3 regions of the Mesorhizobium australafricanum genome follow, and region 1 is predicted to be linked to each of the others. Evidence: riboswitches for the same ligand, from Rfam matches in the RefSeq annotation. Region 1 holds a riboswitch; each other region holds the start of a gene.
The links. Region 1 has a riboswitch for cobalamin ahead of bluB (5,6-dimethylbenzimidazole synthase). Riboswitches for the same ligand answer to the same signal wherever they lie in the genome.
Positions count from the first base shown of each region.

Region 2: linked by a shared signal. The riboswitch ahead of RFM98_RS14765 (DUF1636 family protein) and the one ahead of bluB (5,6-dimethylbenzimidazole synthase) in region 1 are both predicted to bind cobalamin.
Region 3: linked by a shared signal. The riboswitch ahead of RFM98_RS17745 (CbtB domain-containing protein) and the one ahead of bluB (5,6-dimethylbenzimidazole synthase) in region 1 are both predicted to bind cobalamin.

Region 1 covers NZ_JAVIIT010000002.1:247,605-254,565, forward strand. The annotation lists gene dxs (1-deoxy-D-xylulose-5-phosphate synthase) at 1-831, opposite strand, end outside; gene RFM98_RS04665 (pirin family protein) at 958-1,878, opposite strand; gene RFM98_RS04670 (DUF2277 domain-containing protein) at 1,889-2,155, opposite strand; gene RFM98_RS04675 (exodeoxyribonuclease VII small subunit) at 2,193-2,444, opposite strand; gene RFM98_RS04680 (histone deacetylase family protein) at 2,448-3,374, opposite strand; cobalamin riboswitch at 3,491-3,667, shown strand; gene bluB (5,6-dimethylbenzimidazole synthase) at 3,711-4,436, shown strand; gene RFM98_RS04690 (hypothetical protein) at 4,582-5,565, opposite strand; partial or broken gene RFM98_RS04695 (MFS transporter) at 5,830-6,111, shown strand; gene ribB (3,4-dihydroxy-2-butanone-4-phosphate synthase) at 6,446-6,961, opposite strand, start outside.
Region 2 covers NZ_JAVIIT010000006.1:322,025-328,985, forward strand. The annotation lists gene RFM98_RS14755 (cobaltochelatase subunit CobN) at 1-2,406, opposite strand, end outside; gene cobW (cobalamin biosynthesis protein CobW) at 2,424-3,461, opposite strand; gene RFM98_RS14765 (DUF1636 family protein) at 3,464-3,892, opposite strand; cobalamin riboswitch at 3,934-4,137, opposite strand; gene RFM98_RS14770 (winged helix-turn-helix domain-containing protein) at 4,167-5,366, opposite strand; gene RFM98_RS14775 (NADH-quinone oxidoreductase subunit A) at 5,699-6,064, shown strand; gene RFM98_RS14780 (NuoB/complex I 20 kDa subunit family protein) at 6,055-6,636, shown strand; gene RFM98_RS14785 (NADH-quinone oxidoreductase subunit C) at 6,641-6,961, shown strand, end outside.
Region 3 covers NZ_JAVIIT010000008.1:197,901-204,861, reverse strand. The annotation lists gene RFM98_RS17770 (ArsR/SmtB family transcription factor) at 1-239, opposite strand, end outside; gene RFM98_RS17765 (DUF6428 family protein) at 282-803, shown strand; gene RFM98_RS17760 (methyltransferase family protein) at 1,088-1,561, shown strand; gene RFM98_RS17755 (PilZ domain-containing protein) at 1,565-1,837, opposite strand; gene RFM98_RS17750 (histidine phosphatase family protein) at 2,008-2,580, opposite strand; adenosylcobalamin (AdoCbl) riboswitch at 2,665-2,808, shown strand; gene RFM98_RS17745 (CbtB domain-containing protein) at 2,809-3,018, shown strand; gene RFM98_RS17740 (CbtA family protein) at 3,239-3,979, shown strand; gene RFM98_RS17735 (hypothetical protein) at 4,123-4,704, shown strand; gene RFM98_RS17730 (DUF1259 domain-containing protein) at 4,747-4,887, shown strand; gene RFM98_RS17725 (MFS transporter) at 4,923-6,149, shown strand; gene RFM98_RS17720 (nickel/cobalt transporter) at 6,264-6,961, opposite strand, start outside.

The DNA of each region.
Region 1 (6,961 bases):
GATCAGCACCGGGCCTTTGCCGTTGTCGCGCACATTCTTCAGCACCGGGATCAGATGTTCGAGATTGTGCCCGTCGATTGGGCCGATGTGGTAGAAGCCGAGCTCCTCGAACAAGGTGCCGCCGGTGACGTAGCCGCGCGCATGCTCGACCGCACGGGTGATGGCGCGGTCGGCGCGCTTGCCGAGATAGGATGTCAGCTTCTTGCCGAAATCGCGCAGGCCGAGATAGGCCTTGCCGGAGGCGAGCCTGGCCAGATAGGCGCTCATGGCGCCGGTCGGCGGCGCGATCGACATGTCGTTGTCGTTGAGGATGACGATGAGCCGGGCATCGAGCGCGCCGGCATTGTTCAGCGCCTCGAAGGCCATGCCGGCCGACATCGAGCCATCGCCGATGACGGCAATGACATTGTTGCGGCCGCCTGACAGGTCGCGGCCCATGGCCATGCCGAGGCCGGCCGAAATCGAGGTCGAGGAGTGTGCTGCGCCAAACGGGTCGTATTCGCTCTCGGCCCGCCGGGTAAAGCCGGAGAGGCCGCCCTCCTGGCGCAGCGTGCGGATGCGGTCGCGGCGGCCGGTCAGGATCTTGTGCGGATAGGCCTGGTGGCCGACATCCCAGATCAGCCGGTCCGCCGGCGTGTTGAAGACATAATGCAGCGCGACCGTCAGCTCGACGACGCCGAGGCCGGCGCCAAGATGGCCGCCCGTCTGCGACACGGCGTCGATGAGCTCGGCGCGCAGTTCCGCGGCGAGTTGCGGCAGCGCGCCCTCATCAAGCGTCCGCAGGTCCGCCGGGATGCGAACCTTGTCGAGCAGCGGCGTGTCTGGCTTCACTCGGGCGCGTCCTGCTTCAATTGATCGAACACGGCGCTACCAGCAAATTGCGCCATAATCATGCGTGGAAATAGGCCGCCGGCAGGCGAATGTAAATGCGCGTCAGTGACGCGCAGCCGTGCCGCCTTAGCCTTCCGGCAGCGGGATGAACTCTTCCTCATCGCCAGGAACGATATCGAAGCGGCCTGTCTTCCATTCCTGCTTGGCCTGCTCGATGCGTTCCTTCGAGGACGAGACGAAATTCCACCAGATATAGCGCTGGGAGCCGAGCGAGGCGCCGCCGAACAGCATGAAATGCGCGCCGCGCTCGGAGGAAACGACGATCTCCTCGCCTGGCTTGAACACCAGAAGCCGCTCGGCCGGGAAGATGTCGCCGGCGATCGAGACGTCGCCTTCCAATGTGTAGATGGCACGCTCCTCGGCATCGGCCGGTATTTTCACGCTGGCACCTGCTGCCAGTCTGAGATCGGCATAAAGCGTGTCCGAAGCGGTCGCCACGGGCGAGCGCCATCCTGAGAACTCGCCGATGACGACGCGGCCGCTGACGCCCTCGGCATCGATTTCGGGCAGGCGGATCACCGACGTGTTCGCGAAAACCGGGGCAATCTCCTCCTTGCCGTCGGGCAGCGCCAGCCAGGTCTGCAAGCCGGAGACCGACATCGGCGCGCCGCGCAATTCCTCCGGCGTGCGCTCGGAATGAACGATGCCGCGCCCCGCGGTCATCAGGTTCACGTCGCCGGGCGCGATCACCATTTCAGTGCCGAGCGAGTCGCGGTGCCTGATCTTGCCGTCGAAGAGATAGGTGACGGTGGACAGCCCGATATGCGGATGCGGACGAACGTCGAGCGCATGGCCGGCGCGCAGGATGGCGGGCCCCATGCGGTCGAAGAAGATGAACGGGCCGACCAGCCGGCGCTTTGCCGTCGGCAAGGCGCGACGTACCTCGAAGCCGCCGATATCCTTGGCGTTGGGAACGACCATCAGCTCGATCTGATCGCAGGCGAAGGCATCGCCAGGTTCAGGATCATTTCCCGGAAAGAAGCTCATGTCGGTTTCCTCAGGCGAAGCGGAGCGCCGACCTGGCCTTCGCCTTGGCGGCTTCTTCCTCGCGGTTGCGCGGTTCCTGCGCGGTCTCGAGCGAATCGATGAGCTCGCGCGCGATCGCGGCGATCGCCTCGACCGCGTGGTGGAAGGCATGCTCGTTGCGCTTGGAAGGCTTGGTCGAGCCGCTCAGCTTGCGCACGAATTGAAGCGCGGCGTCATGTACTTCGTCATTGGTCGCCGGCGGCTCGAAATTGGCCAGGGTCTTGATGTTGCGGCACATGGCTTGAACTCCTTACCTTGCTTGCTCTGCCCACCAGCTAGTCGGCGTCGAGCGGCTCCGTTCCAACCGGCTTGCCGTCGCGCGACAGCCTGATCTTCTCGACCTTGTCCTCGGCCGCCTTCAGCAACCGGTCGCAATGGGCCTTCAGCGCCTCGCCGCGCTCATAGATCTTGATCGACTGGTCGAGCGGGACGTCGCCGCGCTCCAGATCATCGACGATCTTCTCCAGCGCGTCGAGCGCCTGTTCGAAGCTCATCGCCTTGACGTCCTCATTGCCTTCCACTGCCATACCCTATCCCTTCATCAGCCGCCCGACATGGGCGGCGACTGAAAATGCCAGTCCCTGCAGATCGTAGCCGCCTTCAAGCAGGCTGACGAGCTTGTTGCCGCTGTGGCGCCCGGCGCACTCCATCAGCTGGCCGGTCGCCCAGTCGAAATCGTCCTCGGTCAGGTTGATCTCGGCCAGCGGATCGCGGTGATGCGCGTCGAAGCCGGCGGAAATGATGATCAGGTCCGGCGCGAACGCATCGATGGACGGCAGCACGCGCGACAGGAAGGCGTCGCGGAACAGATCTCCGCCGGTCTGCGGCGCGAGCGGCGCGTTGACGATGTTGCCGGCGCCGGTTTCGCTTTTCGCGCCGGTGCCGGGATAAAGCGGCATCTGGTGCGTCGAGCAATAGAGCACCGAGGGATCGTCCCAGAAAATATCCTGCGTGCCGTTGCCGTGATGGACGTCCCAGTCGACGATGGCGACGCGTTCGGCCTGATGCTTCTTTTGCGCGTGGCGGGCGGCGATCGCCGCGGTGTTGAAAAAGCAGAAACCCATTGCCGTGGTCTTTTCGGCATGGTGGCCGGGCGGGCGGGCAGCGACGAAGGCATTTGCGGCACGGCCCTCGAAGACATCATCGACAGCGGCATTGGCCGCGCCGATCGCCCTGACCACGGCCTGCCAGCTTTTCGGGCTGGCGCTGGTATCGGCATCGATCGAGACGATGCCGCTCTGAGGGATAGCCGCGCGGACACGCTCGACGAAATTTCCGGGATGCGCATAAAGGATCGTCGCCTCGTCGCCTTCCGGCGCGATGACGCGATCGAGCGCCGAAAAAGCCTCGTCATCCAGCACGCGCTCGATAGCCCGCAGACGGTCGGGCCGCTCGGGGTGGCCGGGCGGCGTGATGTGTTCCAGGAAGATCGGATGCGTGTAGAGACGGGTGGCCATGGCGCCTAATCTAGGCACCCGCGGCGCGGATGACCATGTTTGAGAAGCCGAATGGCTGGGGAAAATTGCGTCAGCCCGTGTCGCTGGCGCCATTGGCGCGGCCCAAGCTTCGCGGTAAGGTCTCCTCGCTGCCTGGTGCCCGCGACGCGGGAGAATCGGGAACACGGTTGAACTCCGTGGCGTGCCCAACGCTGTGAGGGGGACCGCGCCGGCAAAAGCCACTGTCGATGACGGGAAGGCGCCGGAACGGGTCGATCCCGAGCCAGAAGACCGGCCTGGCAGACATGGTCCTCCGCTTGGTCAGGCGGATGACTGCTTGTCGCAAGGGGAAAAGCGATGACGGCAACAGCAATCGCCGCGAGCGGCGATGACTTCGACCAATTGGCGCGCGATGCGGTCTACCGGGCGATATTCACCAGGCGTGACGTGCGCAGCCATTTCACGGCCGACGACCTCGAGGATGCCGTGCTGGCGCGGCTCATCACCGCCGCCCACCATGCGCCGTCGGTCGGCTACATGCAGCCCTGGAATTTCATCGTCATCCGCGATGGGGAGCGACGGCGACAGGTGCGCGACCTGTTCCTTGCCGCGCGCGAGCAGGAACTGCCGGCGATCGAGGAGGAACGGCAGGCGCTCTACAGGAAGCTGAAGCTCGAAGGCATCTGCGAAAGCGCGCTTAATCTGTGCATCACCTGCGACCGGCATCGCTCAAAGGACTCGCCGCTCGGGCGCTGGCACAACCCGGAGATGGACCTCTACAGCACCGTCTGCGCGGTGCAGAATTTCTGGCTGGCGGCACGGGCCGAAGGTGTCGGCGTCGGCTGGGTCAGCATCATCGAGAAGGAAGCGCTGAAGCAGCTCTTGTCGATCCCGGAGCATGTCACGCCGGTCGCCTATCTCTGCGTTGGACGCGTCTCATCCTTCGCGCCGAAGCCGGACCTCGAGGCGCATGGCTGGGGCAAGCGCCTGCCGCTGCCCGAACTGGTGATGAGCGAGACATTCAACGGCGCCGGCGAAGCGCCGCTCAAATCGGCGATCGCAAGGCTTGGCGGCGGTTCTTAGAGCGTTTCACCGTTTCACGGAAACGGCGAACCGCTCTGTCTCCTTGTTTTGACGCAATTCCGAACGGAAAACCGTTTCACACTTTTCCTGGAATTTGCTCTAGAAGCCGTGATCAGGCGGCTCTTCGCACCGAGGCTGCCGCCGATCAGGCGGCCCGGGGCGTATCCCAGCGCGAGCCGCCGCCAAACGAGCCCAGCGCCTTGTCGCGCAGTTCCCTGAATTTCGAGGACGCCTCGGCCAGCCGGTGGTCCCATTCGGGATTGGGGACCTGGCCCTCGATCGCATCGAAATAGACCTGCATCAACGAAGCGATGGCAAAGGGCTCGATGAAGGCGGCCTTGAAGGCCCAGGCAAAGACGATGGCCAGCACGAATGCCCAGCCGGCAAGCTGGCCCGGCATGACCCAGAGAATGGCGGCCGCCGGGGCGAGCATCAGAAGGAAGATGACGAAGGACACGCCCCACATGATTACCGCCAGCCAGACGGCGTTCTTGACCATGTGCTTGCCGTTCTGGGCGTAAAGCACGACGCCTTGCCGCGCCGTCTCGAAGGGCGAGCTCGAATTAGTGCGGATGTTGTAGCCGAGGATGATCTCGTCGACATAGGTCAGCGACAGGCGGATGACGGTGTTGATGAAGCTGACGATGCCGCTCAGGCCCGGAATAGGCAGGAAGGCGGCGATGCCGCCGATCAGGCCGGTGATGGCGCGGATGGCGCCCTTGACCAGCTGGTCGACGACGAAAAGGATGTTGGCCTCGGCAAAGCGCTGGGTGACCACCTCCTTAGCATAGGCGATCTGGCCCTGGCCGTCGGGCACGTCATGGCCGTCGATCAGATGCACCATGACGGCGATATGGCCGGCCTTGAGCACATAGAGGATGTATTCGCGGATCCAGTAAACGGCGATCGAGACGACACCGAAGCCGACCACGCCGCCCCACAAGGCAAAGGACATCGGCCCGTCAGGATCGGTCGAGATATGGCCGACGCCATAGCCGACGCTGGCGCCGGTGCCGGTCGCCATGATGTAGGCGACCGTGATGCCGAAATAGACGATCATGCGAAAGACGATGAACGGCCATGTCCGCATCATGATTGACACCGACCGGCCGATGCTGAAGTCCCACATAGCCCCGACTCTCCACCCTCGCGCATGACCCCGAAAATCGGAATCGATTTTCGGAAAAGGGTCATGCGCTGAATCATAGTTTTACAGCGTCCTTTGCGCGTCCAAAGAACGCGCGGCGCTGCAAGAGAATGGCGCAGGAGGATGCGCTCGCCCCTACAATTGTCAATCACGGCAGGGTTGCGCCGGCTCGAAACCGGTGCACAACCCGGGTGGCTTGGTTACCCCGGCGTGCCGTCAAGGCTTCTTGCGCAAGCCCTCGAGCAGTTGCTTGAACGCCGTGATCGCCTTCTTCGACATCGCTTCCACGTGCCGCCGACAATGCTGACCGAAGGCGTCACCTGGGTGACGCCCGGGATCGGCATCGGCATGGCGCTGGGGTCCTTTGCCGCCGGGTGGATGGTCGACAATTTCGGTCCGCAGAGCGGGTTCTGGGTGTCGGTGGCATCTGGCGCAATCGCGCTGGCCACCGTGATCGCTGGCCAATGCCGGCTGGCGACGGACGATTGCGATGTGGACAGGGGCGAGGCGGTGGTTCCGGCTGAGTGACGGTTATTCGGCTACCATCAGCGCAAACGTTGGCAGTTGGCCGGAGCCTCAACGACTTCGTCATCCACGGGCGAAGCAAGGAGCGAAGCGACGCGCGTAGACCCGAGGATCCATTCCGTGACTTCGACGCACCGCGACGGTGCAGATTTCTGCTCCGTAGCATTCTACGATCAAGGTCACGGAATGGATCCTCGGGTCTGCGCGCCGCTTCGCGTCGCTCCGCCCGTGGATGACGACGTAGCGTAGGCCTCGGCCAATCGCCAGCGTCGCAGAGGCTTCGGTCAATCAGCAACGCCGGCGGGCCGCCACCACGCCTTCCTACCCGTCAAATCCTCTACAGAATCTCCGTCTTGGCGATATGAATGCCAAAGCCCTCGAGGCCGACATAATGGCGCTCGCGCGAGGCGATCAGGTTGATCGAGGAAATGCCGAGATCCTTCAAAATCTGCGCGCCGAGCCCGATCTCGCGCCACTCATTCTCGCGCCGGCGGGCTTCCTCATGGTCCTCGCGCTCGCCGCTCTGCGGCCGCTGGCGCTCCTGATGGGCGACGCCGACCGAGCCCTCGCGCAGATAGACGATGACGCCGCGCCTGCGCTCGCCCATCGCCTTCATGATGCCGTCGAGACGATGGCTGGTACCGAAGACATCGGTGACGACATCTTCCGAATGCAGGCGGACCGGCACGTCCTCGCCGTCGCGGATGTCGCCGAAGACGACCGCGACATGATGCATGGAATCCCAGGGCAGCGTGTAGGTGAAGACCTGCGCCTTTCCACCAAGCGTCTCGATGTCGGAGCAGGCGACGCGCTCGACCAGCGTTTCCTTGCGCTGGCGGTAGGCAATGAGATC
Region 2 (6,961 bases), on a different contig from region 1:
CGCCGGCGCGCCGGCCGGGCCTGCCTTGATGTGGCGGCCGTCGAGCGCATCGAGCAGGGCAGCCTTTTCGGCCGCAGCACTTTGCCGGCGCTGCGGATCGGCTTCGTCTTCCGGCGCGCGGCCGTAGACATGCAGCCCGTCCTTGACGGCGAAATCCTTGAGGTCGCAGAGCCAGGCGTCGATGCGGCGCAGCGCTTCGTCCGGCGCGTCGGTTCGGGCCACGCCGGCTTCAGAAGCGAGGCCAGTCTTCTGTGCCGTCTCGACGATGAGCCTGGCCAGCCGGTCGCGGCGACGGCGGTCGAGGCCGTCGGCCTGGGCATATTCATCGACCAGCCGCTCGAGCCGCTGCTGAGCCTCGTCGAGACCGGCGCCGGCCAGCGGCGGCGGCAGATGGCCGAGCGTCACGGCCGAGATGCGGCGCTTGGCCTGCGCCGCTTCGCCCGGGTTGGAAACGATGAAGGGATAGATGACCGGCAGCGAGCCGGTGACGATCTCGGGGAAGCAGCTCTCGGAGAGCGCGACCGTCTTGCCCGGCAGCCACTCCAGCGTGCCGTGCGCGCCGATGTGGACGATGGCGTGCACGCCAAGGGATTTGCGCAGCCACAGGCCGAAAGCGATGAGACCGTGACGCGGGGGGAGGGTCGGATCGTGGTAGTCGGCGCGGCGATCGGCCGAGCCGCCGCGATCGGGGGCGAGCGCCACTGTGATGTTGCCGAAGGTGGCGGCGCGGAAGGGGAATTTGGTGGACGTTGGCGCGTGAACACCCCCCTCTGTCCTGCCGGACATCTCCCCCGCAAGGGGGGAGATTGAGCTCTCATCACTGCCTTCGCCAATCTCCAGCGTCGCAAGGCTGGCGCCGTCGGCAAAACTGCCGATCTCCCCCTCTGCGGGGGAGATGTCCGGCAGGACAGAGGGGGGTGCCTCGCGCAACCTTATCTCGTCTTCTGCTTGGCCCCATGCGGCCTCAACCGCAACTGTAGCGGCCGTCGGCAATTCAGTTGAAAAGGAGAGATAGTCGTCAAGCCTTATCGAATGGCCGGAAGCCCCCAGCGCATCAAGCAACCCACGCGGCGTTTGCGGAATCCCCTCAACCGCATAGCCCTGTTCCTTCAGGTCGTGCAGCATGGCAAGCACGCTCGACGGCACATCCAGCCCAACGGCGTAGCCCGTACGCCCTGGCGCGCTCGGGTAATCCGGAATCAGGATCGCCAATCTGCGCTCGGCCCGCTCTGTCCGCTGCAGGCGAACGAATGCCGCAACGCGCCTGGCGACCTGCGTTACGCGATCCGCCTCCGGCCGGTTGGCGAAAGCGCGGTGGCCAAGCGCCGGGTCGGTTTCGATTTCACCCTTGAACGAGATCGCGCCGGCGAGGATACGGCCGTCGAGCTCGGGCAACACGACATGCATGGCGAGATCGGCGGGGGCGAGACCGCGCTGGTTCTTTTCCCAGACCTCGCGCCTCGTCGTGGCGACGATGACCTGGAAGACGGGCACGCCGGCGCGGTCGAACAGGGTTTCGGCACCGGGTTCCGCGCCGGAGGCAAAGGCCGTGGCGGTGACGATCGCGGCGGGGCTTAGCGAGGCGAGGGCGGTTTCGACGAAGGCGAGCGACGCCGGGTCCTTGAGGCTGGAAACGAAGATCGGGACGGGCGTCATGCCATGCGAGCGCAGCGCTTCGGCCAGCGCGTCGATCGGTGCCACGTCGGCGGCTAGCAGCATCGAGCGGTAGAAGAGGATGGGGACGACGCCGACATTGTTGGCGTCGAGTTTCGTCACACTCCCCTCTGTCCGGCAGGACAGAGGGGGGTGCGAAGGAACGCCGGCGTTTGAAAGGTCCGGCTTCTCCACAACCCCCAGCCCAGACTGATAATACCCCGCTTTCGGCACGCTGACCGGCTCGGCCACGGCCGCCTCAGCCCCAGCAAGCCGCGCCAGCCTGTGCACCAGCGCCACCATGTTCGCCGGGCCGCCTTCGCGGAAATAGCCGAGCAAGGCGTCCAGCTCCTCGCGCGGCAGGGTCGAGCTTTCGATCAGCCGCTGGTCCTCGTCATGGCTTTCGCCGGGCAGCAGCGCCAGCTTTATGCCACGCTCGCGCGCGACCGCGGCGAGCTGGTCGCAGCCGTAGCGCCACCAGTCATAGCCGCCGAGGATGCGGACAAGGACGACCTTGGCGTGGCGTGCGACGCTGTCAATCCACAGATCGACCGACATCGGGTGGCGAAGGTCGCGAAGGGCGGCAAGCCGCATTGACGGCAACCGCGCGGCGCCCGCCTTCCAGGCGGCGGCGAGGCCGGCGAGATCGCTGTCGGTGAAGGACAGCGCCGCGACATCCGCAGGCGTCTGCCTGAGGTCGATCGGCTCGGCGAGGTCGTCGAGCGAAGCGGATGTGGTGGTGAGGATATGCATCGCTTATCGTGTTGGCCTCAGCCGGCGAGGATACGCTCGATCGCCGGACGGTTCAGCCCCTTGAGGCCGATGACGACGAGCCGCGAGCGGCGGTCGTCCTCGGCCGTCCAGGGGCGGTCGTAGTAGTGGTTGACGCGTGGGCCGACCGCCTGGAGCAGGAGGCGCATCGGCTTGCCGCCGACCTCGACGAAACCTTTGACGCGCAGCACGTTTTCCTGCTCGGCGGCAAGGGCGACGCGTTTTGCCAATTCGTCCGGGTTGGCGATCGAGGGAATGTCGACAATGAAGGTGTCGAAGTCGTCATGCTCGTGGTCGAAGGCGCCGTCATGATGCGACTTGCGGTTCTCGATGTCGTCCTCGACGGCGAGACCGAGGCCGAGCAGCACGGACGGGTCGACCTTGCCGTGCGATGTCGGCACGATTTTCACGGCGCGGGCGGAGTGCTCGTTGATGACGGCGTTGGCGCGGGCAGAGCCGGCGGTGTCCATCAGATCGCTCTTTGACAGGATGATCAGGTCGGCGCAGGCGATCTGGTCCTCGAACACCTCCTCGACCGGATCGTCATGGTCGAGCGTCACGTCCGCCGCGCGCTGCGCCTGCAGGGCGTCCATGTCGGCGGAGACGCGGCCGTCGGCCAGCGCCGGACCATCGACCACGGCGATGACGCCGTCGACCGTCACGCGGCTCTTCACACTTGGCCACTGAAAGGCCTGGACCAGCGGCTTCGGCAAAGCCAGGCCCGAGGTTTCGATCAGGATGTGATCGACCTTCGGCGTGCGCGACAGGATCTGGTCGAGCGCCGGGACGAAATCATCGGCGACGGTGCAGCAGATGCAGCCGTTGGCCAGTTCGACAATGTTTTCCTCAGGACAGGTATCGATGCCGCAGCCCTTCAGGATTTCGCCGTCGATGCCGATGTCGCCGAATTCGTTGACGATGATCGCAATACGCTTGCCGCCAGCGTTTTCCAGAAGATGGCGGACCAGCGTCGTCTTGCCGGCGCCGAGAAAGCCGGTGACGACCGTGCAAGGAACACGGGAAACGGAAGCGTTCATGGTCAGTCCTTCAGCATGTCGAGGGGAGGGATGCGGGCAACGAGGCCGCGCTTGAGGGATTCGGGACGGCCACGCCACGGGATCAGGCCATCGGTCGAGGTGGCGAAGAGCTTTGCGCCGGCGACGAGATCGGCGCCGCTGGTCGTATTCAAGTCGCCGAAGACGTAGCTCCAGCAGCCGTCGCGCAGCAGCGCGGCGCTTAGGCGGCGCTTGCAATTGCCGAGGCATTCGACAGTGCGGATGCGGATTTTCTCGCCCGATGCCGCGCAGCGCGCATCTTCGGCCAGCAGCGCGCCGGCGCGCTGCTGCGCGTCCGAACCGGTTTCGTCGCGGCAGGATGAGCAGACGATGACGGTCACGCCAGCCAACGCGTCGGGATCGCTGGACGCATTGTCCGCTGTGCCAGCCGAAAAACTGCCGTTGTGGTCCAAAAAACCATGCTCCTTGCCCGGAAACCCGCCGGGCGATCGGATTCAAAAAGTCTCAGACGGCAGGTCTCCTGGCTCGCGGGTCGTCACCCTGAATGCCGCCTTCCCGGGAACATCCCAGTGGTTTTCGGCCGGGGCTCGTCGCTTACAGTTGCGGGGACAGCCGCGGATTTGGGTTTTCGGCCCGCACCGCATTCCCTCTTGGCCCTTGCCGTTGCGGGCAAGGGACCGTCTGGGCCGGATTTAGGCTTTTGCAGGCGACAGTGTCAACGCACGGCTACGACACCGCGATGTCGGCCAGCGGCTGCCCCAGATCGCCGGCGGGCGTTACCTCGATGCGTTCCAGGCCGAGCCAGCCTTGCATCTGCTTCAGTTCTTCGAACAACTGGGCGGCCGTGTCGGGCGGAGCGCCGGGCTCGGCATAGGTGGCGTGGACGCGCAGCACGCTGGCCGGGCGGTCGGCCCTCAGATCGACACGGGCGACGATCCGGTCGCCGAGCAGGAAGGGCAGCACGTAATAGCCGTATTGGCGTTTTTCGGCCGGCGTGTAGATCTCGATGCGGTAGCGGAAGTCGAACAGCTTTTCCGTCCGCGTGCGCTCGAAGACGACTGGATCGAAAGGCGCGAGCAGGGCGCGCGCTTCGATTCGGCGCGGAAAGCGTGCGTCCTTGTGAAGATAGGCGGTCTTGTCCCAGCCTTCGACCTTCACCGGCAGCAATTCGCCCGTCTCGACCAGTTCCCCGATGCGGTCTTTCGTGTCGCCCGGCGCCAGGCGAAAATAGTCGCGCAGGTCGCCATAGGTGGCAATGCCATGGGCGCGGGCGGAAATGCGCAGCAATTCGCGATGCGCGTCCTCGACCGAGGGGACGGGCAGGTCGAGCACGGCCTGCGGCAAAACGCGCTCGGGCAGGTCGTAATAGCGTTCGAAGCCGCGCCGGTAGGCGGTGGTGATACGGCCGGCCCAGAACAGCCACTCAAAAGCGTGCTTGGCCTCGCTCCAGCCCCACCAGCCGCCATTACCCTTGTGGCCCTCGATGTCGGATGCGGCGATCGGCCCGCGTTCGGCGACTTGCGCGTAGATCTCGTCGATCGTCGTTTTGCGTTCACGGCCCCATTTCGCCAGGCCGAGATACATCTCGTCGCCCTGCTCGGCGCGCTGCATGCGCCAGCGCATCAAAGGATAGGTCTCGACGGGCAGAAACGACGCCTCATGCGCCCAATATTCAAAGACCGCGCGCTTGCGGGTGACCGCGGCGTTGTCGAGCAGCGCAAGCGGGTAGGGACCGAGACGCGAATAGAGCGGCATATAATGAGCGCGCACCACGGCGCTTACGGAATCGATCTGCAACAGGCCGGTTCGCGAAAGCACACGCGCAAGGTGCCGGCGATCCGGAACGCCACCGGGCCGAGGGTCGTTGAACCCTTGCGCACCCAGCGCGATGCGCCTGGCCATGGCGAGCGAGATTTTCTCCTTCATCAAGGTACCCTTGCCGCGATCGTCCGTCGGATTTTTAGCCGGTGATTCCGGCCATGCTAGCAGGCAAATGGCGGGAGATATGTCAGGAGAGAAAAGTGGAGTAAAAAGTGAAGGAAATCAAACAGGAGCGGATCGGACCAGTTTCTTCCGATATGGCGTCCAGGGCCGCGAATTGAACAAGGTTTGACTTGCGTCACCGAAACCGCTGCGCTAACCCTCGCCGCGTTGCAGCATGGGCCCCTTAAAACGGTTCAGCGGTTAAACTGTCACGCTTCCGCATTAGAGTTCGTTGCTGTAATCAAAGTGAACTGCCCCCGAAGGAAAGCCGCCGCATGAGCGCACTCCTGAGTTCGTATCTGCCCATCGTCCTGTTCATCGCCGTGGCGACGGTCGTCGGTCTGGCGCTTCTCGTCGCCCCCTTCCTGGTGGCCTACCGCAGTCCCGATCCGGAAAAGCTTTCCGCCTATGAATGCGGATTCAACTCGTTCGACGACGCCCGCATGAAATTCGACATTCGCTTCTACCTGGTGTCGATCCTGTTCATCATCTTCGACCTCGAGGTCGCCTTCCTGTTTCCGTGGGCGGTGTCCTTCTCCAAGCTCGGCATGCTCGGCTTCTGGTCGATGATGGTGTTTTTGGCGGTGCTGACCATCGGCTTTGCCTATGAATGGAAAAAAGGAGCGCTGGAATGGGATTGAACGACAGTTCAGGCACCCTCGTCGCGCCGAAGCCCAAGGGCATCATCGATCCCAACACCGGCAGGCCGGTGGGGGAGGACGATCCCTTCTTCCTCGAAATCAACAATGAACTGGCCGACAAGGGCTTCCTTGTCACCTCGACCGAAGCGCTGATCACCTGGGCGCGCAGCGGCTCGCTGATGTTCATGACCTTCGGCCTCGCCTGCTGCGCGGTCGAGATGATTCACACCTCGATGCCGCGCTATGACTCGGAGCGTTTCGGCGTTGCGCCGCGCGCGTCCCCGCGCCAGTCCGACATCATGATCGTCGCCGGCACGCTGACCAACAAGATGGCGCCGGCGCTGCGCAAGGTCTACGACCAGATGCCGGAGCCGCGCTACGTCATCTCGATGGGCTCCTGCGCCAATGGCGGCGGCTACTACCACTATTCCTACTCGGTGGTGCGCGGCTGCGACCGCATCGTGCCGGTCGACATCTATGTGCCCGGCTGCCCACCGAGCGCGGAAGCGCTGCTCTACGGCATTCTCCTTCTGCAGAAGAAGATCCGCCGCACCGGCACGATCGAGCGGTGAGCCGATGACCCAAGCGTTGAACGAACTCTCCACCTATCTCGGCGAGAAGCTCTCTGGCCGCATCGGCGAAGTCGTGCTTGCGTATGGCGAGCTGACGGTCTCCGTCGACCCCGGCAATCTGGTCGAGGTGGCGACCTTCCTGCGCGACGATCCGCGCTGCCAGTTCATCTCGATCATCGACATCTGCGGCGCCGACTACCCGTCGCGCGCCAAGCGCTTCGACGTCGTCTATCACCTTCTGTCACCGAAGCAGAATGTCCGTATCCGCCTCAAGGTCCAGGCCGACGAGGAGACGCTAGTGCCGTCGCTGACCGGCGTCTATCCC
Region 3 (6,961 bases), on a different contig from region 1:
AGCGCGTCGTATTCGGCGCTGTAGACGATCGAGCGGGCATCACGCCGCGCGGTCACGAGGCCAGACCTTTCCAGTTCCTTAAGATGGAAGCTGACATTGGACGGCGAGACCTCGACCTGTCCGGCGAGCGAGCCGGCGGCTATGCCTTCCGGTCCGGCAACGACCAGCAGGCGCAACAGGCGCAGGCGCGTTTCCTGCGACAGCGCGCCAAAAGCGGTCAGGGCTTGACGTTCATCCACGTTTCAATAATCCTTGAAATATTGAAATGAGGAATAGCCGACATGCTGTCTTCTGACAATCAGAAAAACGTCGCCCCAATTGACCCCTCCGACCTGACCATCGGCGACCTGCTGGGCGCGTTGGCCGGTTACAAGGACAGGCCGCTGGTGTTCCGCTATGACGGGCGGCCGGTGAAGCCGGGCTACCACGTCACCGAGGTGAAGGCGGGGCAGTTCTCGGCGCTGGATTGCGAAGCGAATCCGGAATCATGGTCGGAAATCTTCGTCCAGCTATGGGACGTGGACGAGGGCGGGCCGATCCATATGCCGGCCGGCAAGTTCGCCGCGATCATCCGCAAGGTCTCGGATCACGTCGCTCTCGATCAGGCGGCGAAGCTGACCTTCGAGGTCAGCGACGGCGTCCGCCCGATGGAACTGCACCGGGCAGCGCAGCCAAGCCTGGTTGGCGAGGCCGTGGAGGTTGAGCTGTCGCCGCGGCCGGCAAGCTGCAAGCCGCGTGACCGCTGGCTGAAGGAACAGAAGGCTGCAAGCGAGTCCTGCTGCGGCACGAGCCGCTGCTGTTAACTCCGCGACGGTCGCGCGGCGCCGCTAGAATCTGATCATGCCATTGGCCTGCAACAGGTAAAGAGCCACGAGAACGATGGCGATCAGCGCCACCCAAACGGCTGTCCTGCTCATGCGCGAAATTCCCTGTTGATCGGCAGCAATGAACGCGCGCGCCGCGGTTGCGTTCCAATGGGCAGGCGCTTGCATAGCGCCGCGGCCTTAACAGTCGGTGATTGCGGCGATTGCCGCACGGCCGGCGCGGATGCATAGTAATTCGCATGGTTTTCTCAGGACCGGCGAAGATGGCCACGGACGACAAGGCGGACAATCCCGGCGTTGCGGTGTTCCCGCCGCTGCTCTTTCTCGTCGCGCTGATCGTGATGCTGGCGCTGCGCTATGTCTGGCCGCTGGCCATCGGCGGCAGGCCGCTCACCATCGTGCTCGGCATCGTGCTGGCAGCACTCGCGATCGCGATCATCGCCTGGGGACGCTCCACCATGTTGCGCGGCGGCACCAATGTGAACCCGACGTTGCCGACCACCGCGATCATCACCAGCGGTCCGTTCGGCTTCACCCGCAACCCGCTCTATATTGGCCTGATGGGGCTGCTTCTCGGAATCGGGCTTCTCTTCGACAGTTGGTGGGCCGTCGTCGCCCTCGTCGCGAGCTTCCCGATCCTGCATTACGGCGTGGTGCTGCGCGAGGAAGCCTATCTGGAACGCAAGTTCGGCGAACCCTACCGCGCCTACCAGGCGAGCGTGCGCCGCTATGTTTGAGCGTCAGTCCTTCAGCGCATTGCTGTAGAGCGCCACGCCGATCCGGTCGTTGCGCCGCCAGCGCACCAAAGCGCGATAGACTGTATCGTCGGCCGGAACCTCGAGCAGGAAGCGTTCCGGGATGTCGACATCCACGCTCACGCGCAATTCCGCGCCATGATGGTGCTGGTTCCTGACCGAGCAGCCGATCCTGACGCCGCCGGCAATGATCGTGGCTTCCTTGAGCACGAATTCGCGCACATGAAGACGGCGCTCGGTCTCGGGAAATTTGGCCATATCCGGCGGGCTCCTCGGGCGCGGTCCTCCTCGCCACGGGGCGGCACCATAGCAGCGAGGCGTTTCCGTTCCGTTAGCGATCGCTGAAAAGGGTAAGGCAGCTTGATATCGCGCCGAACGGCTATCCAAGCGTGAGAGGATCCGCCGGCGGACCGTTCACGCCCGACTGCTCAGCCGGCGACGACGACGCCGCTTGAGTGCAGCACCCAGCGGCGGCCGTCGCTTCGGAACTCGGTGAGCGACAGCGGCTCGATGTCGATCTTCCACACCGAGGAAAGCGGCGCGCCCAGCACATGCACCATGGCGGCGCGGATCGGCGCGGCATGGGTGAGCGCGATGGTGTGGCCGCTCTCGCCGGCAAGGCGCTCCATCAGCGCGGCACCGCGCCGGGCGACGGCGGCAAGCGATTCGCCGCCATGGGGCGCTGCGTCCGCGTCGGCGAGCCAGGCCGCCATGCCTTCCGGGTCCTGGGCCTGCACCTCCTCGAAGCCTTTGCCGGCCCAGCGCGCGAAATCCTGCTCGGCAAGCAACTGCTCGACCGTGGCGTCAAGGCCAAGCGCCTCGGCCGTCCGCCGCGCGGCAAGTGCTGGACTTGTCCAGACGCGATCGGCGCGGCGCAGCGAAGCGGCCAGCGCGCCCGCACGCTCAAGGGCCCGCGCCTCCGGCGCCTCCTCCTTCGGAAAGCGGCCCTTGCGCATGCCGGGCGTCGCAGCGCTTGCGATCATCGTCAGGCGGGCGAGCATGAAAAACTCCGTGGCCCAGTCAAAAAATAGGCCTCACGAAGCCGTGCCGCCATTACATGTCGTTGACAGGCGAACGAAGTGCTGACAAGTGTTTTAGCGCTATACGGGATTGGAAGCCGGTGCGAGTCCGGCACGGTCGCGCCACTGTAATCGGCACCAGCCGAAAGTCAGGCCTTATTCCGCAGCATTGTTCGATCAACGGGACGCAGTATCCCACGGGAGGTCAATATGTCCGACACCACCTTCGCCCCCAGCTACGGTCCGGTTGCGATTCCGGTTCGCGAGCTTCTGCCCTGGGCCATCTTCGCCGGCCTGATGCTGATGCTGATGATCTATTTCGTCGGCGCGGAAGAAGGCGCGACGTCGCTGATCCGCGGCACGGCGGTGCACGAATTCGTGCATGACGGCCGCCACCTGCTCGGCTTCCCCTGCCACTAAAGCGGTTCGGCATCGCTGAACTCGCTTTCGATTCTGGCTCAACGCAATTCCGGACGGAAAACCGCTACGCACTTTTCCTGGAATTGCTTGATTGGTTGAACGCAATTCCGGACGGAAAACCGCTACGCACTTTTCCTGGAATTGCTTGATTGGTTGAACGCAATTCCGGACGGAAAACCGCTACGCACTTTTCCTGGAATTGCTCAGAGGGATTAGTGACATGGTCGGAAAACTTTTGCTGCGCGGCATGCTTGTCGGGCTGGTCGCGGGGATTCTGGCGTTCGCCTTCGCCCGCGTCTATGGCGAGCCGCAGGTCGACAAGGCGATCGCCTACGAGGAACAGCAGGCGCAGGCGGCCGGCGAGGCGCCAGAGCCCGAGATGGTCAGCCGCGCCACACAGGCCGGCATTGGTCTCGCAACCGGCGTGCTGGTCTATGGCGCCGCTCTTGGCGGGCTGTTCTCGCTGGTCTTCGCCTATGCCTATGGCCGTCTGGGCTCGCTCGGGCCTCGCGGCACCTCGGCGCTGCTGGCGCTGCTCGGCTTCCTCGCCGTGATCGTCGTGCCCAGCCTCAAATACCCGGCGAACCCACCCGCGGTCGGCAATCCCGAAACCATCGCCTATCGCACCGAGCTATTCTTCATCATGATCGTGATCTCGATCGCGGCGATGGTGGCGGCGGTTGGGCTGGCACAGCGGCTGTGGAACCAGCTCGGCGCCTGGAACGCCTCGATCGTGGCCGGGCTCGCCTTCCTTGTGGTCTTCGCGCTGGTGAAGGCGGCGTTGCCCGACATCAACGAAGTGCCGGAGAACTTCTCGGCGATCGTGCTGTGGCAGTTCCGCGTTGCCTCGCTCGGCATCCAGCTCGTGCTGTGGACCGTCGTCGGGCTCGGCTTCGGCGCGGTTGCCGCGCGCGTGGTCGCGGCGCGCGACCAGCGCGGCCCGGCACGCCGCTACGCCTGAAATCCATGCGTTGGCCGCCACGGTTCTGCGCCCTGGCGGCCAAATTGGCTCAACGGTCGATACGACCGCTGAACCACTTTGGTCTTTTGTTTTCTCGCAATTCCGGACGGAAAACCGCATTACACTTTTCCTGGAATTGCTCGATGGCGGCGTTGCTCGCGCTTCTGACCGCGGCATCGGCGCAAGCGCATAGCGGGTCCTCCACGCCCCCTCCCCCCGGCATCCAGATCCCCAGCCTGACCCATGGCCAGATGGCGGTGATCGCGCGCTATCGCGGCGACATCCTCGACCTCGCCCGGCGCCAGACCGTGACCGATCCGACCTTCCGGCGGCTCTATAATCACGGCAATCTGCAATACACCTACTGCCTCTGGGGCCTGATGCCGGGAAGCCTCGGTGATGAGGAAAGCCCGTTCAACGAATGCAGCCATGGCTATCTCGCCACCGCCAAGGCGCTGCTCACCTATATGGCGACGATGCCCTCTGCCGAACGCGACGCGAGGGCGCTGATCTCCGACATCGATGCCGATATGGTGCGCAGCGGCGCCTCCTGGATTCTTTGCCAGTTCAGCGGCGAGAGTTTCAGCACCGGCGCGGTCGTCGAGCCCAGGTGGCGGGACATGTTCTTCCACCTGCCGAGCCTGGCGGCGCTGCTTGCCGTGACAGCGGTGCTCATCGCCGGCGGCTGGTCGATCTTCGGCGCGCCGCGTAGCCGAGCGGCCTAGAGCTACTCCCGGTGCTGAAAGCCATGCGGGAAAGCCGGATAGGTGACCGCCGTGCACAACCATATGCTCGACGACGAAACCCAGCTATTCTTCACGCATTTCCGGGCGAATGACGACGTTGGGAAGTTGGCCAGGGGGCTGAAGCTCGCGCTCGATCAAGTGCACCTCAGGACGGGCGGCTGACCTACAATCCGTTCGAAATTCCGAAGGGAGCTACGTTGGCCCGCGGTGTCGAACAGCCGAACTACGAAAGGAAAGGCCGAGCCGCGGACATCTACGCGGCGCGGGCCCTTCGGGATTTTGGCGACGGCTTTGCCGCTGTGCTCCTGCCTGTATATCTGGCGGCGATCGGTCTCGGACCGCTTGAGATCGGTATCGTCGCGACCGTCGCACTCCTTGGTTCGGCATTATTGACGCTCGGTATCGGGTTCCTGGCGGTGCACGCGGACCGGCGTACCCTGCTTGTAGCTGCGTCCTGCCTGATGATCGCAACCGGGCTGGCCTATACGCAGTCACGCAGCTATGCGCTTGTACTGCTCGTGGCGTTCGTGGGCACGATCAATCCCTCATCGGGAAGCGTCAGCATCTTCGTTCCGCTGGAGCATGCCGTCCTGTCGCGGCTTGTCGCGGATGCGGACCGCACGAAGGCGTTCGCACGCTACAGCCTGCTAGGTGCGCTGGCGGCAGCGTTTGGCGCCCTTGCTGCAACCAGCCCCGATTTCCTGGTGACGATCGGGATTTCGCGGCTCACGGCGCTGAAGGCAATGTTTGTCCTTTACGCGGTTCTTGGCGTGGCGGGAGGCCTGATGTACGCGCGCATTCCGGCTGGTCCGAGAACCTCTCCACAGGACCGGCCCGCTGCGGCGCTTGGGCCGTCGCGTGCCATTGTTTACAGGCTGGCGGCCTTGTTCAGCATCGACGCATTTGCCGGCGGGTTCGCAGTGCAGTCGCTCATGGCTTTGTGGCTGTTCAGTAAGTTCGGGCTTTCGCTTTCGGCCGCCGGGATGTTCTTTTTCTGGTCGGGTGTTTTGTCGGCGGTCTCTTTTCCGGTCGCCGCTTGGCTGTCGAAGCGCATCGGGCTTGTGAATACGATGGTGTTCACTCACATCCCGTCGAGCATTTGCTTGATCCTGGCCGCTTTGGTGCCGAATCTCGGCGTCTCCCTGGCATTTCTTCTCGCACGCGCAGCGCTGTCCCAGATGGACGTGCCGACCCGCTCGTCTTATGTGATGGCAGTCGTCACGCCACCGGAGCGGCCTGCGGCGGCGAGTGTCACGTCGGTTCCACGCAGTCTCGCGGCAGCAGCGAGCCCGGCCATTGCCGGGGCGCTGTTTGCTGCGGGGTTCGAAGCCTGGCCGCTGGTGATCTGCGGTGCCCTCAAGATCTTCTATGACCTGGCTTTGCTCTGGGCTTTCCGCCACATCAAGCCGCCTGAGGAACGATGAGACCGACCCGGTTGCGGGGAAGGATGGCAATCACTTGGACTTCAGCAGTCGCGGCGGGAAGTTCACTCGGATCACCTGCCGGCCGGCACATTTGCGTCGTGCGAGCATGCGGCCTCAAGCAACCAAGAACTGGCGCACCGCGGCGCCGATCAGGAACAACCCGGTGACAATCTCCAACAGCGTCGAGATGCGGGCGGCATTGGAGCCAAACCGGTCGAAGATAGCGACGGAGCCTTTTCGGAACAGGACCGCAAGGGCCACGACGATCCCGAGGGTAATCGCCACACCCGCCATCATGGCGACGGCGAACACCAGTCCGGCCCACGGCACCCCGCGCGCGATCGCGAAGGTCATCACGAAAAGCGTCAGCGGACACGGGATGAGCCCAGCCATGACGCCAACCGCTTCGCCTTCATGGGTATGATGTTGGTGACGGCCGCGCAGCGCGCGCCAGATCATCCAAACTCCAACAAGCCCGAGCAGCCCTCGGCTAAGTGCTTCCAGCGCTGGAGCGCGACCGACACTGCCCAGGGCGATGGAAACCACGGGCAGCGCCAGCGCCGCGATCAGAACGGCAAGGCTGATATGCGTTAGGGAAAGCGCCAGCGACACCAGCAGCCCGCGCGACAGCTTCACCTGCGAGCCGGTGATATAGGCGGCAAGCAGCGTCTTGCTGTGGCCCGGGGTCAGCGCGTGGGCCGCGCCGAACACGACGCCCATCGGCAACACCGCAAGAAGCGCCAGCCAGTTGCCGTCTGTTGCGAACGACTTCAGCTGTTGCGCCACAGCCAGGTAGATTTCACGCTGATACT